3 regions of the Vogesella facilis genome follow, and region 3 is predicted to be linked to each of the others. Evidence: predicted binding sites of a transcription regulator. Region 3 holds the regulator's gene; each other region holds the start of a gene.
The links. Region 3 encodes HrcA, which represses chaperone genes, less so after heat shock. Its sites were predicted from a motif close to ATTAGCACTCGNNNNNNNCGAGTGCTAAT; they were not measured.
Positions count from the first base shown of each region.

Region 1: the regulator HrcA is predicted to act here: its motif matches at 1,029-1,057, upstream of groES (co-chaperone GroES).
Region 2: the regulator HrcA is predicted to act here: its motif matches at 879-907, upstream of rpoH (RNA polymerase sigma factor RpoH).

Region 1 is NZ_JBHRXN010000012.1:35,327-37,596, forward strand. Features, by position in the region: gene groL (chaperonin GroEL) at 1-629, opposite strand, end outside; gene groES (co-chaperone GroES) at 677-964, opposite strand; gene ACFOLG_RS06735 (MraY family glycosyltransferase) at 1,130-2,065, opposite strand.
Region 2 is NZ_JBHRXN010000030.1:78,037-80,306, reverse strand. Features, by position in the region: gene rpoH (RNA polymerase sigma factor RpoH) at 1-845, opposite strand, end outside; gene ftsX (permease-like cell division protein FtsX) at 956-1,867, opposite strand; gene ftsE (cell division ATP-binding protein FtsE) at 1,864-2,270, opposite strand, start outside.
Region 3 is NZ_JBHRXN010000031.1:107,598-109,867, reverse strand. Features, by position in the region: gene mltB (lytic murein transglycosylase B) at 1-378, opposite strand, end outside; gene hrcA (heat-inducible transcriptional repressor HrcA) at 416-1,441, opposite strand; gene recA (recombinase RecA) at 1,689-2,270, shown strand, end outside.

The DNA of each region.
Region 1 (2,270 bases), on a different contig from region 3:
TTTTCCTGGTTGTTGATGAAGTACGGGGACAGGTAGCCGCGGTCGAACTGCATGCCTTCCACCACGTCCAGCTCGTTGTTCAGGCTCTTGCCGTCTTCAACGGTGATCACGCCTTCCTTGCCCACTTTTTCCATCGCATTGGCGATGATGTCGCCGATGTCGGAATCGGAGTTGGCGGAGATGGAGCCAACCTGGGCGATTTCCTTGGTGGTCGCGCACGGTTTGGCGATCTTGGCGATCTCGCCGACCAAGGCGATTACCGCCTTGTCGATGCCGCGCTTCAGATCCATCGGGTTCATGCCGGCGGTCACGAACTTCATGCCTTCGTGCACGATGGCCTGGGCCAGTACGGTAGCGGTGGTGGTACCGTCACCGGCCACGTCGGAAGTCTTGGAAGCCACTTCCTTCACCATCTGCGCGCCCATGTTCTCGAACTTGTCCTTCAGTTCGATTTCCTTGGCAACGGAAACACCATCCTTGGTGATAGTCGGCGCGCCGAAGGAGCGATCCAGTACCACGTTGCGGCCTTTCGGGCCCAGGGTCACTTTAACGGCATCAGCCAGAATGTTGACACCCACCACCATCTTGGCGCGGGCGGAATCACCAAAGCGTACGTCTTTAGCAGCCATGCTCAATAATCTCCAGAATCTGTATCAAAAAATTGTGATGGGTCGGATTACTCGACGATCCCCATCACGTCTTCTTCGCGCATCACCAGCAGCTCTTCGCCGTCGACCTTGACAGTCTGGCCGGAGTACTTGCCAAACAGCACTTTGTCGCCAACCTTCAGCTCCAGCGCACGGCGCTCGCCGTTTTCCAGAATCTTGCCGTGGCCCACGGCGACCACTTCGCCCATGTCCGGCTTCTCGGCGGCAGCGCCCGGCAGAACGATGCCGGAAGCGGTCTTCTCTTCAGCTTCAAGGCGCTTGATAACAACACGGTCGTGCAGAGGACGGATTGCCATTGATCTCTCCTAAAATCAGTAGCTGTGTGAACAGAGACTATGCTTGTGGGTGTGAGGAAACGCCGTTAGCACTCCCCCCTTGTGAGTGCTAATCATAGGGACGGGGTCGCCAGCTTTCAAGAGGGACATGTGAAGAAATTCTGGAATCAGAACTACGCCCGTGCACTAGCCGCCCTTGCGCAAGGTCAGCCATCGCGGGGCACGGAAGCGCACAATAAGCTGGTACAAGTAGAGGTAGGCCGCAATAAAGAGCACCACAAAGACCAGCAGCACCCATGTCCGGTTCCAGAAGAGCATGGCGGGCAGTACAGAAAAAGAACAGAGCAGCCAGAGATAGGGGGAAGTCAGACTATTACGCTGGGTAAGGTGGCGTGCTTCACGAGACCCTACCATCCAACGCACCAGCCGTCGGTAGATCATTTGATGCAGATGCAGCGCATCTGGGCAGCCCACTGCCCGACCTTGCAGGAACTTGCGCCGGTAAATGGAAAACAAGGTCTCGAACACCGGATAAATCACACACAGTAGTGGAAACCAGGGCGACACTTGCGGGTTACGCGCAACGAGCAGCACAGAGACTTCTGCAATCATGAAGCCCACCAAGTAGGCCCCACCATCACCAGCAAAAATCAGCCCACGCGGGAAATTCCAGCACAGGAAGCCAAGCACTGCACCTATCATGGCCATGCATACGCTCATCAGCAGGATGTCATGCACCTTGAGACACACATAAGCCATGGCCGTAAAAACAAGCACTGCCACCATACCAGAAAGGCCATTGTAGCCGTCGATGATATTGAAAGCATGCGCTACACCCCCTACGGCAACCATGGTTACCACCAGAGATAGCCACCAATAGCGCGCCAGCAGATGATCAACCGCGGGAATCCCCAACCGTGTCAGAGCAGCCTGTATCAACAGATACCCCAATCCGGCGGACACAAATGTTGCCAACAAACGGATCAGCGGCCCAATCTTCTTGGTGACATCCTCCAGCAGGCCAAAGCCGAATGCGGGCACGGTAGACAGCAGCAACAGCAGCACCCACACCGAAGTATTCAGATAGCCAGACAGCGCACACCCCACCAGTAGCCCCAACATGATCGGGATACCCCCGACTCGTGGCACAGGCACGGCATGAAATTTCTGCACCCCGGCGGTATCAAAGTCGGCAGTGAGATGCGAGTGCAAATGTGAGTATCTAATGAGGCCAAGGCCCGCAAGAATAGAAACCAACATTGCCGTCAGTAATATTTGCAGCATCGAGAAGCAAGTCCAAGGTTAAGGCCTTTGCCAGGCCCATACC
Region 2 (2,270 bases), on a different contig from region 3:
TGGCCGCTGCTCAGCGCGGTTTTCATCTTGCCCAGTGCCTTGGCCTCGATCTGGCGGATGCGCTCGGCGGAGACGCCGAACTCTGCGGCCAACTCGTGCAGCGTGGCGCCGCTGTCGTCCGCCAGCCAGCGCGCCTCGATGATGCGGCGACTGCGCGGGTCCAGCGTGCTGAGCGCCTGCTCCAGGCCCTCGCTTTGCAGCAGATCCAGCGAACGGCGTTCCAGCGCGCGCGTTGGCTCGTCGTGCGAATCGGCCAGCCAGTCGATGGGGGCAAAGCCCTCATCATCGCCATCATCGGCCAGCAGCGCGATGTCCTGGCCGCTCATGCGCGTTTCCATTTCACGCACTTCTTCCGGCTTGACGCCAAGCTCCTGCGCGATGGCATGCGCTTCGTGTTCCGATAGCGCCGACAGGCTCTGGCGCATGCTGCGCAGGTTGAAGAACAGCTTGCGCTGCGGCTTGGTGGTGGCAATGCGCACCAGGCGCCAGTTGCGCAGGATGAACTCGTGAATCTCGGCCTTGATCCAGTGTACGGCAAAGGAGAACAGGCGTACGCCGCGATTGGGTTCGAAGCGCTTTACCGCCTTCATCAGGCCGATATTACCTTCCTGGATCAGGTCGGCCTGCTGCAGGCCGTAGCCGGAATAGCCGCGGGCGATGGAAACCACCACGCGCAGATGCGATAGCACCAGCCGCTTGGCCGCGTCCAGGTCACCTTGTTGGTGCTGGCGGGTGGCAAGCTCGAACTCTTCTTCCGGTGTCAGCATCGGGATGCTGTTAACGGTCTGGATGTACTGCTCCAGGCTGCCGTTGGAGGAGAGTACAGGCAAGGCGATTGCAGTCATAAATGGCTTGTCCTCAAGAAAACCTGAACCGATGTTAGCACTCAGCTTATGAGAGTGCCAGATCGGGCCCGGTTCCCGTTTGATGGTATTTTTTTATGTGGCCGATAGCATCAGTGCGCGCGCACCTTGCGCAGATGATGATCCGCCGCCAGTCGCGCACCGAACAGGCACAGCAGGATGCTGCCGCCGGCCAGTGCGGCCAACTCGACGCCACTCAGCCCGGCCAGGTTGATGTTCTCACCGTACAGCCGTGCAAATTCGTTCAGCGCCGGCGCTGCCTGCGCCACGAACAGGCTGCTCAGCCCCCAGCACAGCAGCGCGCTGAGCAGGCCCAGCCAGAACGCGTGGTACAGGAAGGGGCGGCGGATGAAGCTGTCGGTGGCGCCGATCAGCTTGGCCACTTCGATCTCCTCCTGTCGCGCCAGAATCTGCATGCGGATGGTGTTGTGGGTGATCAGCACCAGTGCGATGCCGAAGCTGGCGGCGAGGAACCAGGCCAGCTTCACCGCGATATCCAGCAGGCCGTGCAGGCGGCGCGCCCAGGCGGCATCGAACTGCGATTGCTCCACCATCGGCAGGCCGGACAATTCCTTTTGCAGCATGTCCAGCGCGTCCGGCGCGGTGTCCGGCTTGGGGGTGACAATGAAGGCGTCCGGCAGCGGGTTGCCGTCCAGCCCCTCGCTGATGCCGGCAAGGCCACTGCGCTGCTCCAGTTCGCGTAGCGCCTGGTCGCGGCCAACGTAGCGGAAATTGGCTACGGTGGGATGGGACGACAGGCTGGATTGCACCGCGGCGATATCGGCCTGCTCGGCGGACAGCTCCATGAACAGGGTGATCTGCGGCGAGGCGGTGAGTTTGCCCACCCAGTGCTGCAGGCTGCCGGCGCCCAGGTACAGGCTGACCGGTAGCGACATCGCTACCGCCAGCATCAGCAGGCTCAGCAGGCTGCCCACCGGCTGGCGCAGCATCTTGCGCAGCGCTTGTCTGGCATCCTGCCAGTGCAGGTAGAAGAAATGCTTCATGAGGCGAATTGTCCTTCCCGCAGGCGGATGATGCGGCGGCCGTAGTCTTCCATCAGGGTCTCGTCGTGCGCGGAGATCAGCACGGTAACGCCCACCTGGTGGAAGGACTTGAACAGCTCCATGATGTCCAGCGCGTAGGCGCGGTCAAGGTTGGCCGACGGCTCGTCGGCCAACAGGATGCTGGGCCGGTGCACCACGGCGCGCGCGATGCACAGCCGCTGCTGTTCGCCGCCGGACAGCCGTACCGGCATCACCTTCTCCTTGCCGGCCAGGCCGACCTTGTCCAGCGCGGCCCGCACGCGGCGCGCGGCATCGCGGCGGTCGAAGCCGATGATGTCCAGCGGCAGCATCACGTTGTCGAACACATTGCGGTCGAACAGGATCTTGTGGTCCTGGAATACGA
Region 3 (2,270 bases):
ATAGCGGGTCTCGATGCCGAGAATGGCAACGATGATTTCCGGCTCCACCTGATATTGCTGCTGCGCGCGCAGCAACGCTGCCTCATTCTGCTGCCAGAACGTCACGCCGTCCTGCATCAGCTTGTCGCTGTAGAAATTGGGGCGGAACTGGTACCACGGCCGCGCGGTGGACGGTTTGTCCATCACCGCGATGATGTTGGGCTTGGCTTCGACATTGGCGAACACCGCCTCCAGCTCGGCACGGTTCAGCTCGCCGCCGGCCACCTGCTCGTCGATGAAACGCTGTACATCCGGGCGCATCAGCAGCGCCACATCCGCCTGGGCAGAAGAAATGGCGGCCAGGGCGGCCACCAGGGCCAATCGGCGCAAGGCACGCATGGAAAGCTCCTGCAGGTTGGCCGCAAGCCGTGGCGGCTTACGGCTGGTCATTGAAATTGAGCGCGCTGGAAACCAGCCGCGCGGTGATGTCGACGATGGGAATCACCCGTTCGTAGTCCATGCGCGTCGGCCCGACCACCCCCAGCGTGCCCACCACCTGGCCGTTGAGGCGGTACGGGGCGATCACCACGCTGCAGTCGTCCAGCGGCAGCACACCAGACTCCTCGCCGATGAACAGGTTGACGCCGGGCGCGCGCCGGCTCTGCTCCAAGAGCTGCAGCAGTTCAGTCTTGCGCTGGAAGGTATCGAACAGCTCGCGCAGCCGCGACAGGTCGCTGGAAAAATCGCTAACCGCCAGCAGCCGGCCTTCGCCACGGATCACGATATCGTCGCCACCCGGCAGCGCCTGGCGGCCGAACTGGATCGCCGCCGCCATCAGCTCGGAAATATTGCCCTGCAGCTGGCGCAGCTCGGTTTCCACCCGGCTGGCCACGCTGTCCAGTTGCTGGCCGGCGTAGTGCTGGTTGAGGAAGTTGGCCGCCTCCACCAGCTCGCTCGGTGTGTAGTCACGGCTGGTATGGAACAGGTGGTTCTGCACGTCGCCGTCCAGCGTCACCAGGATCAGCAGGATACGGCGCTCGGACAGGCGCAGGAACTCCACCTGGCGAAAGGCGGCATCGGCGCGCTGTGGCGTCATCACCACCCCGGCGAACTGCGTCAGCTCCGACAGCATCTGCGACGCGGTCTGCACCACCCGCTGCGGGCTGTCCGGCTGGATGCCGCTTTTCAGCTCCGCCAGCGTCGGTGCGGCCAACTGCTGCACGGTGAGCAGCCGGTCGACAAACATGCGGTAGCCGCGCGGCGTGGGAATGCGCCCGGCCGAGGTGTGCGGCGAGGCGATCAGCCCCATCTCCTCCAGATCGGCCAGCATATTGCGGATGGAGGCCGCCGACAGATCCAGGCCGGACACCGCCGCCAGCGTTTTGGAGGCTACGGGTTGCCCGTCGGCGATATAACGCTCGACCAGCACTTTCAGCAGATGTTGCGTGCGTTCGTTCAGCATAATCGGCATTCTTGCACAGCTGGGTCGCTTCCCAAAAGCCCCTGTCAATGCGGCCAAGCACCGCCGCCACCGGCTTGGCCGCATGCTGTTTTGTGCGATAATCCGCCGATTGGTTCATCTCCCGGCGTCACCGCGTGTGGCGCGCATACATCGTTGATTTGCATTTTTATTTGGCACGCCAGATGAAAATGTACATAATCAAAAAAACTTTCCTGATACACCCCCGTTAGAATTGAATGGAGCAAGCATGGCAGCCGAAGACAAGAGCAAAGCCCTAGCCGCGGCCCTGGCACAGATCGAGAAGCAGTTCGGTAAAGGCTCGATCATGCGCATGAGCGACAACCAGATCACCGAGAACCTGCAGGTGATCAGCACCGGTTCGCTCGGCCTGGACCTGGCGCTGGGCGTCGGCGGCCTGCCCCGCGGCCGTGTGGTGGAAATCTACGGCCCGGAATCCTCCGGTAAAACCACGCTGTGTCTGCAGGTGGTGGCCGAAGCGCAGAAACTGGGCGGCACCTGCGCCTACATCGACGCCGAGAACGCGCTGGACCCGCAATACGCGCAGAAGCTGGGCGTATCGGTGGAACAGCTGCTGATCTCGCAGCCGGACACCGGCGAACAGGCGCTGGAAATCGCCGACATGCTGGTACGCTCCGGCGGCGTGGACGTGATCGTGGTCGACTCGGTGGCCGCACTGGTGCCGAAGGCGGAAATCGAAGGCGAAATGGGCGACAACCACGTCGGCCTGCACGCCCGCCTGATGAGCCAGGCACTGCGCAAACTCACCGGCAACATCAAGCGCACCAACACCCTGGTGATCTTCATCAAC